DNA from 2 places in the Jeotgalibaca sp. A127 genome. Region 2 is predicted to be linked to the other one. Evidence: predicted binding sites of a transcription regulator. Region 2 holds the regulator's gene; the other holds the start of a gene.

Region 1 (6,588 bases), on a different contig from region 2:
ATACATAATGACTGCTATCATGATTTCCTATTTGTTTAATCTCTTGATATTTGCGTTTGTACTAGTTATTTGGGTGACTTTTATTCGAAACTTAATTCGTAGTGCCCGCAAGGATACGCGACAAACTACCAAACGTAACCAATGGGATAAAGCACCCATCACAAAAACTGTTAGACAAGTAAGTGTGGACAGTGCTCAAACTTATTCAAGAAGTCAAAGTAGAAGAACGAACCAATCACAAACCCAAACGCGAAACAAATCATGGCAAGAATTATTGAGTGACAATCCTCAAGAACTCTATCAGTTATTAAGGGATAATTTGCCTGATTCATATGAAGAAGAGATAAAAGCAATATTCAAGTCGCAGAGGCCAATGATGGAATTAATGAAATTTCTTCGTCGCAAAGATGTTTGGCCGGTTCTGCAATCCTTACCAAGGAAAATAAAAACCCCTGATATTAAAAAAGGGGAACTGTTTCAAACTCAAAAAGATGAACAGTCTATAGCTTCACCCTATCTAGAGGAGGAACAGCCGTTTTATGATGAAACATCTGATTTAGATAAGGATGCTGTTGTACTTAGCCAAGAAATTGATGCTGTGATAAACGAGTATGATGGTTATGCGGCCTATTTTGGTAGTTTGTTAAACGAAGTACCAAAATCATCGGTTGAGACATGGCAATCAATTTCGACCTCTAGAAACACTACATCGGGCACTAAGGGAAAAAAGTTAGATAAAAAATGGTTAAGAGATGCTGTTATTGCCACAGTCATTTTAGAAAAGCCAGAATATTAATCCAGGAGGAATGGCATGATTCGTTTAACAGGCGTCAATACACTCGTTTTTAACGATGAATTGACTAATAGCTCAAAACAACAATGGGAATATTTTTCAGAATTAGCGAAAATCGGTGTTCCATTTATTGAAGTTCGGAGAGAGTTTATCCGAGATTTCGAGGTTGAGCTACTAAAAACTAATAAAGAAGCTTCGAAACTAGGATTAGCGCTTTTGTACTCTATTCCGTCAACTTTATTTTTTGAAGGGAAAGTTAACAAGGAGTTAACTTCGTTCTTGAAGGAAGCAAAAGAGTTAGGTGCCATTCAGATAAAATTAACAATTGGCGATTACAGGGGTTTTAATCCAGAGTTGGTTTCGGAATTGAAGGAGATATTTGACAAATTCCCCGATGTCCGCGTGAGTATTGAGAATGATCAGTCCATCGAAAATGGTAGTATCCAAGCGTTGCAAACATTTATGGAGAGCGCATTGGCAAATGGTTTAAACTTTGGCCTAACATTCGATACAGGTAATTTTGTATACATAGACGAAGAACCACTAACTGCGGCTTCAAAACTAAATAAATACGTTAATTACATTCACATTAAAAATGTCACAAGAACCAAAGAGAATAATGTAGAAATGACACTATTCCAAAATGGTGATATTCCAATTAAGGAAGTAATGAAGGCAATTGATGAAGAAGAGAGAGTTATTGCAGCAATTGAGTACCCATGTGGTTCTACAGATGAGGCAATGGCTATCTTGAAGCAACAATTTAATTTAATAACACAGTAAATAATTATAATCGGCTCAGGCATTTTTGTCTGAGTTCTTTTTAATTTTAATCGCATCTTGTTATGTGATATACTTGAGAGCGACAAGTTTTAATCGGAAAGGAATAAAGAAATTGACAGAACCAGCAATCAAGTATCGTTTGATAAAAGAAGAAAAGCATACAGGTGCGCGTTTAGGTGAAATTACAACACCTCATGGAACATTTCAGACACCTATGTTTATGCCAGTCGGTACATTAGCTACCGTTAAAACCATGGCACCAGAAGAATTAAAAGAAATGGGCTCGCAAATTATTTTGAGTAATACTTATCATTTGTGGTTACGCCCAGGGGCTGAACTTGTTGAGGAAGCAGGCGGCTTACATAAATTTATGAATTGGGATCGGGGTATTTTAACGGATTCCGGAGGCTTCCAAGTATTCTCATTAGCTGAAAATCGTAAAATTACAGAAGAAGGTGTTCATTTCCGTAACCATTTAAATGGATCAAAAATGTTCCTTTCTCCAGAAAAAGCGATAGATATCCAAAATAAATTAGGTGCAGACATCATCATGAGTTTTGATGAATGTCCACCCTTTAGTGAAAGCTACGATTATATCAAGGACTCTGTGGCTAGAACGAGTCGTTGGGCAGAGCGTGGTTTAAAAGCACATAATAAAGCTGATAAACAAGGTCTATTCGGCATTATTCAAGGTGCTGGATTTAAGGATCTACGTTTACAGAGTGCAAGCGACTTGGTTTCAATGGACTTCCCAGGCTATTCAATCGGGGGATTGTCTGTTGGGGAAACGAAGCAAGAAATGAATGCAGTTCTTGATTATCTAACGCCAGTTATCCCTTCTAACAAGCCGCGTTATTTGATGGGGGTCGGCGCACCGGATTCATTGATTGACGGCGTCATTCGTGGTATCGATATGTTTGACTGTGTTCTACCGACAAGAATTGCCCGCAATGGTACATGCATGACAAGTCAAGGTCGTCTGGTTGTAAAAAATGCTAAATATGAACGGGACTTCCGTCCGCTAGATGAAAAATGTGACTGCTATACATGTAAAAATTATACACGTGCCTATATTCGACATTTATTCAAAGCTGACGAAATTTTTGGATTGCGTTTGACAACGTATCACAACCTGCATTTCCTGCATAATTTGATGAATAATGTCAGACAAGCAATCATGGATGATAATTTGTTGGAGTTTCGTGAAGCATTCGTCGAAGAGTATGGCTTCAACAAAGAAAATGCTAAACTGTTTTAAAATGTTATGGTATCATTTAAATACGATGATAAAAATGACTAACTAGTGGAGGAATTTTAATAATGGATACAATTGTAATGATAGCTTTTTATGCTTTATTATTTGGTGTTATGTATTTCTTGATGATTCGCCCTCAAAAGAAACAAGCTAAGAAAACACAAGATATGTTGAGCCAAATGAAACATGGCGACCAAGTTGTCACTATTGGTGGCTTGCATGGTACGATTGAGGAAGTAAATACTGCGGAAAACACGGTAACACTTGATTGCGAAGGTATTTTCTTAACTTTTGAGAAAAGAGCAATTGCCCGTATCAAAAAATCTGCACCAACAGCTGCAGAACCGACTGTTGTTCTAGATGAAAACACTGAGGATATCTCGGAATAAATAGTTTTTAGGCAACGTGATGGAGTGAAAGTGGATGGCTGAAGAATCGAAAGATTTTTATGAGGAGTTGCTTCCATGGTTTGAACGTAAGGTATCTGAATTTTCTGTAGAAGGTTATCCAAATATTGAAGCCAGAGATGTTTATCTTTGTTTCAAGAATTTTGTGTGGAAGCACTACGTGCCACAACACTACTACCAACGTGTATTCGATATCATGAAATTCACCGTGAATCAATATTTTGACTTTAAGTCACTAGAAGCACAGGTTTATAAGGTCTCATCTTTGGATGATATTAATTTTGATGAGTTTTTATAAAAAATAAATAAGAAGCGGTTAGGGTTAATGCCTTAATCGCTTCTTTTTGAATTACCGGCATTTTTAAGTGAAATAAGAGGTGAAAAATAAGACTTGAACTATATGTGCACAATTTGTATAGTAATTCACAATATAAAACCACTTAGGAATGTTGTTGTCATTCAAATGAAAACGCGTTCAAATGCTTTTCAATTAAACATGTGATTAAAATCACAATAAAGCATTTACTTGCTATGGTGGGTGTTGTACAATTTACTTGTGAAATGATTATCAAGCGATTAGGGGAGATTATTATGGCTACAGAAGTTGAAGAAAGAATTCAAACTGCAGAAGAAGCAATTGCTATCCTGGCAGCAAAAGGTAAAGAAGCTTTAGCAATAATGGAAAATTTCGATCAAGAACAAGTGGATCATATTGTCCATCAAATGGCAATCGCAGCATTGGACCATCATATGGAATTAGCAAAAATGGCTGTTGAAGAAACAGGCCGTGGAGTTTATGAAGATAAATGCATGAAAAATATATATGCATCTGAAAATATTTGGCATGCAATTAAAAAAAATAAAACAGTAGGAATTATCGAAAATAATGATGTGGATCAATTAATCAGAATTGCTGCACCTTTAGGCGTTATTGCAGGAATTGTACCAACGACAAATCCTACTTCAACGACAATTTTCAAATCATTGATCAGTATGAAAACAAGAAATCCGATTATTTTTTCTTTCCATCCAAGTGCAGAAAAATGCTCGACACGTACTGCAGAAATTTTATATGAAGCTGCATTGAAAGCTGGTGCTCCAGAAGGGTGTATCCAATGGGTAGAAGGAGTTTCAATGGATAAAACAGCTGCTTTGTTACATCACCCTGACATAGCGTGCGTATTGGCAACCGGGGGATCTGCAATGGTAAAAGCAGCCTATTCAACTGGTAAACCCGCACTTGGTGTTGGACCAGGAAATGTTCCAGCTTACTTGGAAAAAACTGCTAACATCAAGAAAGCAGTTAATGATTTAGTTGTCTCAAAAACATTTGATAACGGTATGATTTGCGCTTCTGAACAAGCAGTGATTGTTGATAAAGAAATATATGAAGAAGTAAAAGCCGAATTCAAAAAACGACATGTCTATTTTGTAAAGAAACAAGAGCTTTCTAAGCTTGAAAACGCAATGATGCGCGAAGATATGAGCGGTGTAAACGGTCATGTTGTTGGGATGGCAGCTACAAAAATAGCAGAATTAGCGGGAATTACTGTTCCAGCCGATACTAAAATGTTGATAGCCGAAATAGATGGTGTTGGAGCAGATTATCCATTATCTCGCGAAAAACTTTCTCCTGTTTTAGCAATGCTTAAATCGGACACAACAGAACATGGCTTCCAGTTAGCTAAGCAAATGCTGGACCTTGATGGCTTAGGCCATTCAGCAGCTATTCATACCAGACGTAATGATTTGGTAGAAAATTATGGAAAAGAAATGAAAGCTTGTCGTATTTTGGTTAATTCACCATCTGCTCAAGGGGGCATTGGCGGTCTGTATAACCATAACATCCCTTCGTTAACGCTTGGATGTGGATCATACGGACACAACTCAGTTTCTGGAAATGTGTCATCTTTCGACTTGCTAAACATTAAAACAATTGCTAAAAGGAGAAATAATATGCAATGGATTAAAGTTCCAGATCGTATCTACTTTGAAGAAAATTCTATCCGTTACTTACGTGATATGCGTGACATTGAACGTGTATTCATTGTTTGTGATGACGGTATGATGAAACTTGGATATGTTGACACGGTGTTGGAACAATTGAAACAACGTAACAACAAAGTTGTGTATACTATTTTCTCTGATGTGGAACCAAACCCATCGACTGATACTGTACAACGCGGAACGGAAAAAATGGCAGACTTTGAGCCAGATACGATTATTGCAATCGGTGGTGGTTCCCCAATGGATGCTGCTAAAGCAATGTGGTTATTCTATGAACATCCAGAAAGTAGTTTCTTTGGAGCAAAACAAAAATATCTTGATGTTCGTAAACGTACATATAAAATTGAACCAATGACTAAAGCTAAATTAGTATGTATTCCAACAACTTCCGGTACTGGTTCAGAAGTAACGCCATTTGCGGTTATTACAGATAGCAAAACACACATCAAATACCCATTAGCTGATTATGCTTTAACACCTGATGTGGCAATTGTTGATGCACAATTCGTTTACAGTGTTCCTAAATCAGTTACAGCAGATACAGGAATGGATGTATTAACACATGCAATTGAATCTTATGTCTCAGTATTGGCAAGTGACTATACGAAAGGATTGAGTCTGCAAGCAATCAAACTTGTTTTTGAACATTTACGTCATTCTTATGAGTACGGTGATCAAGAATCGCGTGAAAAAATTCATAACGCATCTACGATAGCTGGTATGGCTTTTGCAAATGCATTCTTGGGAGTTTCACACTCGCTCGCACATAAAATAGGCGGACTTTGGGATCAAATCCATGGTCGTACAAATGCCATCTTGCTACCACATGTTGTTCGTTATAATGCTAAAGAGCCAAGCAAATTAAGTATGTGGGCTAAGTATGAACACTTCCAAGCTGATGAGGATTATGCAACAATCGCACGCTATATCGGTTTGAAAGGTGAAACGACTGAAGAATTAGTTGAAGCGTTAGCGACAGCAATTCATCAACTAGGTGAAGATGTCGGAATTAAGATGAGTTTCAAAGAACAGGGAGTACCTGAAGAATGGTTGCTACGAGATGCAGATAAAATCGCAGAATTAGCGTTCGAAGACCAATGTACGACAGCTAATCCAAAACAACCACTTATTTCTGAATTGCACGACGTTCTAACAGCAGCATACTATGGTGCTGAACTAAAAAAATAATAAAAAAAGGGCTCTATAATAAATGGTGTTGGTGAATCGTAATGATTCGCCAGCACCATTATTGTTTTTAAAGACAAGGTTCTATTATTTATGGTGCTGGCAAAGTATTCTTCTCGGAAATCCCGAAGGACGGTGGGGTTGCTTGTGGCCGTGTC
Region 2 (6,588 bases):
TCCATCTAAAAGATAGCACGCGCTAGGAAAATATTCAATTTTTAGGGAGATGTTACCGATATCACTCTCATAATTCAAAAAAGCGACCGGGACGTTTCCCAATCGCTTTTTCTGATTTATTGAATTACATCATGCCGCCCATACCTGGGTCTTGTGGCATCATTGGTTCTGGAGCAGGTTTGTCAGCGACAACACCTTCTGTTGAAAGGATTAGTCCTGCTACACTTGCTGCGTTTTGCAATGCAGAACGCACAACTTTAGCTGGGTCAACAATTCCTGCCTCAATCATGTTTACCCATTCGTCAGTTGCAGCGTTATAACCGATTCCTGGTTCTTCTGTCTTGATGCGGGCTGCAATAACAGATCCTTCAAGACCTGCATTTTCAGCGATTTGACGAACCGGTTCTTCCAATGCACGTGCAACAATGCGAGCACCTGTCGCTTCATCGCCTTTAAGTGCAAGCTCTTGAACGCGTTTTTGAACATTGATTAAAGCAGTACCACCACCAGGGACGATTCCCTCTTCAACAGCAGCACGTGTTGCATTCAAAGCATCTTCGATACGCAATTTACGCTCTTTCAATTCTGTTTCAGTAGCAGCACCAACTTTGATCACTCCTACCCCACCAGATAATTTAGCCAAGCGTTCTTGAAGTTTTTCACGGTCGAAATCAGAAGTTGTTTCAGCAGCTTGTGAACGAATCACTGCTACACGTTGCTCAATCAATTCTTTTTCGCCAGATCCTTCTACGATTGTGGTGTTGTCTTTTGTAACGACTACTTTACCAGCATGTCCTAAGTGTTCAACAGAAGCATCTTTCAATTCCAAACCTAAATCTTCTGCAATCACTGTTCCGCCTGTTAAAACAGCGATGTCTTGCAACATTTCTTTACGACGGTCACCAAATCCTGGCGCTTTAACTGCCGCCACATTGAATGTTCCCCGTAGTTTATTCAATACCAATGTTGGCAGAGCTTCGCCATCCACATCATCAGCGATGATTAACAATGGACGTCCTTCTTTCAAGATTTGCTCCAATAATGGAAGAAGATCTTGAATGTTGGAAATTTTACGGTCAGTAATTAAGATATAAGGCATGTCAAGGCTTGCTTCCATCTTGTCATTATCAGTTACCATGTATTGTGAAAGGTAACCACGGTCAAATTGCATTCCTTCAACAACATCTAATTCTGTTTCGATACCTTTTGATTCTTCAATCGTGATAACGCCGTCGTTACCAACTTTTTCCATCGCTTCAGCAATCAAAGCGCCGACTTCTTCGGACCCTGATGATACAGCTGCAACTTGTGCGATAGATTCTTTTGAATCAACTGTTTGAGAAATTTCTGCCAAACCGGCAATCGCTTCTTTTGCAGCGATTTCGATACCACGACGAACACCAACTGGGTTTGCACCAGCAGTAACGTTTTTCAAACCTTCACGTACAATGGCTTGTGTCAAAACAGTTGCAGTCGTTGTGCCATCTCCAGCAATATCGTTTGTTTTTGAAGCAACTTCAGAAACGAGTTTTGCTCCCATATTTTCAAAATGATCTTCTAATTCAATTTCTTTGGCAATTGTCACACCATCATTTGTAATAAGCGGAGAACCGTATGCTTTTTCCAAAACAACGTTACGTCCTTTTGGCCCTAATGTTACTTTTACAGTGTTTGCCAACATATCAACACCGCGTAATAGCGCTGCTCGTGCGTCTTCAGAGAATTTAATATCTTTAGCCATTTCTAAAATTCACCTCATCCAATTATTTTGAAAATTATTCTACAATTGCTACGACGTCAGATTCTTTAACTACCAAATAATCTTTCCCATCGTATTTGATTTCTGTTCCAGCGTATTTTTCGAACAATACATTGTCGCCGACTTTTATAGTCATTTCGATTTTTGTCCCGTTTTCCGTTACAAGACCGTCACCAGCAGCGATAACGACACCTGTTTGTGATTTTTCTTTAGCGGAAGACGGCAACACGATGCCACCAACAGTTTTTTCTTCTTCTTTGGCAACTTCAATAATGACGCGATTACCTAATGGTTTTAACACAAGTATCCCTCCAAAAATAAGTTGATTTCTAATTAGCACTCGATTACCGAGAGTGCTAACCTACTTTTCTATCATAATCAAACTTTTTTGATAATGCAAGCAAATTCAGTAATTTTTTTCATTCTTGTGATATACTTTTATACAGGAGTATTATAACAAATAAGAAAGGTACAAAATACATGCGAAGAAAAATCACTACTGCGACGCGTATAATATTCATATACTTAGCAGCTCAATTCTTACCCGTTCCTCTTCTCTTTTTATTTCCGACAGAGCAACGCATTGAAATGAGCATGACTTTAACAATCCTCTTTGCCTTTATCGGAACAGTGGCAATGATTATCGTAAACTATAAAGAAAAATGGAGTCCTGAAGCGCCTATTATCAAACGGCCCTCTGCACCTATGTCGAAAGTGATAGGATGGAGCGTTCTTGGCTTTATCGGTTCGCTTGTAATCCAGACGGTCACTTCCATTATTGAATCGCTTATTTTCGGAGTTACGCCGGAATCAGCTAACACTCAGAATTTACTGGAATTAACGACGGCTTACCCACTCTTGATTTTTATGATCACCATTTTCGCACCAGTAATGGAAGAATTTGTTTTCCGAAAAGCTGTCTTTACCCAATTAAATATGTCCCGTGTCGGATTATTCGGTTCTGCGGTCATAAGTGCTTTAATTTTTGCTTTTATCCACTTTGATGGACACATGCTTGTGTATGGTACTTTAGGACTCTGGTTCTCTTATCTATACTACAAAACAAATAACATTTTTACACCTATGTTGGCTCATGGTTTAATGAATGCATTTGCTTCATTACCAATCTTTTTCCCAGAACTCCTGGGCTAACAGTTTAAAAAGAAAGGAATTCTATGACTTTAAAAAATATCATTTTACAAATCGTTATGAAATTTGCATTCGCCGGTCTCTTCATTTATTTCGCTGTAGACAGCATCAACGTCTCTGGATGGGGATTCCTCACGTGGATCAGTATCTTTTTCGCGACAAACAACATCGTAACCGGCATCCAAATGTTAATTATGTACTTTAAAATTAAAGATCAAGTGAACAAGTAAAAAAACGTTGAGACCCTTTCGGTCTCAACGTTTTTCATTGTGCTTTTAGGAGATATTATTATCCAAGAAATAAATCAGTGTTTGTAATTCATTGGTTAGGTCGACATTTTGAACGCGAACGTTCTCTGGTACTGACAAACGAATAGGTGTAAAGTTCATTATTCCCCTGACACCCGCTTCGATCAAATTGTTAGCCGCTTTTTGGGCAACTTGCTGTGGAACTGTCAAAATAGCCACGTCAATTTGTTGAATACGTAATTGTTCAATCATTTCGTCCAATGGATAAACGGGCACACCACTGACGATTTTGCCAACAATTTCTTCGTTTACATCGAATGCAGCGCTAATGCGCACGTTATTACTTAAATGGAAGTTATAGTTCAACAAGGCATGTCCCAAGTTACCAACCCCGATTAAAGCAACATTGGTTAAACGATCCTGGTTTAAGGTCTTACTAAAGAAATCCAGCAAATACTCTACATCATAACCGTATCCTCTTTTACCAAGAGCACCAAAGTAGGAGAAATCACGACGTATGGTCGCACTATCAACTTTTACAGCCTCGCTTAATTCGGTTGATGATATTCTGGTTTTTCCTGCATCATGTAAATAGCGAAGGTAACGATGATAGATGGGAAGACGGCGGGCAGTGGCTTTTGGAATGTCATTATTAGTTGGCATAATTTTTCTCGCTTTCTTTAGAATTATATATGTGAAATTATAAGTTATAATCTATTTGTACTTATCATTACATAGTGCAATTATAGCACGCGTTAGTGAAAAATCCACTAATTTGTTCTAATTTGTAATTTTTTGTGAATTTTATTTCAACTTCGAGTTTGATTTTATCGCTTTCATAAAATTAATAGTGTAACTTTCACAAAGGTCATAACGTTTTCATAATATCGTATCTTTGGTGTATGACAGAACTGTGATAAAATGAAAAGGCATATCTATAGAAAGTTGAGGAACGACTGAATGATACTTTTACAAGGACAAAATCTTGCCCGTTACTTCGGTCCGACCGTTTTATTTGAGAATATTCAAATTACTATCCAGGACAATGAACGTATTGCACTCGTAGGAAGAAACGGCGCCGGAAAATCAACGTTATTGAAGATATTAGCTGGACTCGAGCCAACAGATGCGGGATCCGTTGCGAAAAAGAAAGAAGTGACCATCGGCTATCTTGATCAACATAGTGCGGTTGACTCCAATAAAACAATCTGGGAAGAAATGTTAACCGTTTTCGCACCTGTCATTTTGTTAATGAAACAAGCGGAACAGGCTGCAGCACGCTTGGCTGATGAAGCGGTTATCAATGATCCTGTGACTATGGAAGCGGCACTTAAACTGTACGACTCCCTACAACAGGAAATCCATAAGCAAGATGCTTATGGTTACGAATCGGAAATCAGATCCGTCCTCCATGGTTTTAAGTTTTACGAAGAAGACTTGGACCGCCCTATTTCACAATTATCCGGTGGCCAGAAAACGCGCTTGGCAATGGCTAAGATCCTGCTTGAGAAGAACGACCTTTTAATCTTGGATGAGCCTACCAACCATTTGGACATCGATACATTGGCATGGTTGGAAAATTATTTAGTGAGCTATCGCGGTACCCTTTTGGTTGTTTCCCATGACCGCTATTTCCTTGATAAAATTGCGACCGGTGTTTATGAGATCAGCCGAAACAAAATCCATCATTACAAAGGGAATTATTCCTTTTATCTACAAGAAAAAGCGGCCCGTCTCGAACAGGAAATGAAACAATATGAAAAGCAACAAGAAGAGATTGCTAAATTAGAAGATTACGTGGCTCGCAATCTGGTGCGCGCATCCACTACCAAAATGGCCCAAAGCCGCAGAAAACGTTTGGAAAAAATGGAGCGGATGGATAAGCCGAAAGGCGATGAACGTTCAGTACGTTTTTCATTTGATACTAAGCGCGAGAGTGGTAATGTGGTGATGACGCTGGAAGATGTGGCTATCGGGTATGACAACAACATCTTGGCCAAGCCCATCAGCCTGGACTTGCGTAAACATCAAGCTATCGGAATAGTTGGCCCCAACGGAATTGGTAAATCTACTTTATTAAAATCAATCATTCATCAAATCCCATTCATAGAGGGAAGCGTTAAATTTGGAACAAACGTAGACCTCGGATACTATGATCAAGAGTTGACGAATCTTTCTAAAAACAAAACGATTCTGGCCGAAATTTGGGACCTGCATCCAACCATGAATGAAAAAGATGTGCGGAGTATCCTGGGAAGCTTCCTCTTTACCGGCGCTGATGTCGAAAAAACAATTCCTTCCTTAAGTGGGGGAGAGAAAGCGCGCCTTGCTCTATGTAAATTAGCACTTGAACAAAACAATTTGCTCATGCTTGATGAGCCTACCAACCACTTGGACATCGACAGTAAGGAAGTACTGGAAAATGCCCTTATTGATTATAACGGCACACTTGTTTTTGTTTCGCATGACCGTTATTTCATTAACCGAATCGCGACAAGTATTCTGGAACTTTCAGCCGATGGCAGCAAACTGTATATCGGTGATTACGATTACTATATGGAAAAGAAACAAGAAGAAGCTGAATTGGCTGCCCTGCTTGCTCAAGAAGAAAATGGAAATAATCCAGCTAGTGAAGAAAAAAGTCCCCAAACAAAATCGGTCTACCATGCAAGCAAGGAAAGAGCAAAAATCGAACGGAAACTAAACCGTGAAATCGAAACTCTGGAAAAGCAATTGGAAGAGATAGAAGTAAAAATCGATGATGTTGAACAAAAACTCACCTTACCGGAAGTTTTCGGTGACCATGAGAAGGTACAGGAATTTAATGAAATGTTACTGGATTTAAAGGGCCAGCAAGATACTTTTATGCAAGAATGGGAAGAAAAGAATTTAGAGCTTGAAGAAATAGAATGATAAAAAAAACCATTTCTAATGCTGAAATGGTTTTTTTATTTTAATTTTCGAGTAATAATCCTGGTCTGGCATTCAAATCCAAAGCAGCAAACTCTTTTGCCTTGTATTGCGTATAGGCAGCCGCTCCAATCATTGCTGCATTGTCACCACATAAACTTAATGGCGGAATAATAAGTTCCACACCGGGAAGTTCTTTGGCGACCGCTTCAGATAGAGCCGTACGCAATCCCTTATTGGCTGCAACACCACCTGCTAACAATAGCTGTTTTACATCTTTTTCTTTGGCAGCCCGCAAGGTTTTTGCTACCAATACATCAACAACAGCCGCCTGGAAACTCGCTGCCACATCATAAGGGTCTAAATCATCACCTTTTTGGCGCGCATTGTGTATGGTATTAATAACCGAACTCTTTAACCCGCTAAAACTAAAGTCATAATTATCTTCGTGCAGCATCGCCCTTGGAAAATTAAAAACATCCTTTCCTTGATGGGCCATCTCATCCATTACTTTCCCACCTG

What was found. The regulator Rex, encoded in region 2, represses fermentation and respiration genes when NADH is low (regulators of the CRP and FNR family bind a similar motif). The targets are predictions, from matches to a motif close to TTGTGAANTANTTCACAA.
Region 1: the regulator Rex is predicted to act here: its motif matches at 3,735-3,752, upstream of adhE (bifunctional acetaldehyde-CoA/alcohol dehydrogenase).

The regions. Positions count from the first base shown of each region.
Region 1 is NZ_JBQPRC010000006.1:28,577-35,164, forward strand. Features, by position in the region: gene floA (flotillin-like protein FloA) at 1-8, shown strand, start outside; gene ACTVAI_RS07535 (hypothetical protein) at 8-796, shown strand; gene ACTVAI_RS07540 (sugar phosphate isomerase/epimerase family protein) at 812-1,576, shown strand; gene tgt (tRNA guanosine(34) transglycosylase Tgt) at 1,689-2,834, shown strand; gene yajC (preprotein translocase subunit YajC) at 2,897-3,220, shown strand; gene ACTVAI_RS07555 (post-transcriptional regulator) at 3,255-3,536, shown strand; gene adhE (bifunctional acetaldehyde-CoA/alcohol dehydrogenase) at 3,830-6,433, shown strand.
Region 2 is NZ_JBQPRC010000007.1:15,167-21,754, forward strand. Features, by position in the region: gene groL (chaperonin GroEL) at 125-1,741, opposite strand; gene groES (co-chaperone GroES) at 1,776-2,060, opposite strand; gene ACTVAI_RS08090 (lysostaphin resistance A-like protein) at 2,348-2,911, shown strand; gene ACTVAI_RS08095 (YdiK family protein) at 2,935-3,138, shown strand; gene ACTVAI_RS08100 (redox-sensing transcriptional repressor Rex) at 3,184-3,819, opposite strand; gene ACTVAI_RS08105 (ABC-F family ATP-binding cassette domain-containing protein) at 4,117-6,069, shown strand; gene tsaD (tRNA (adenosine(37)-N6)-threonylcarbamoyltransferase complex transferase subunit TsaD) at 6,110-6,588, opposite strand, start outside.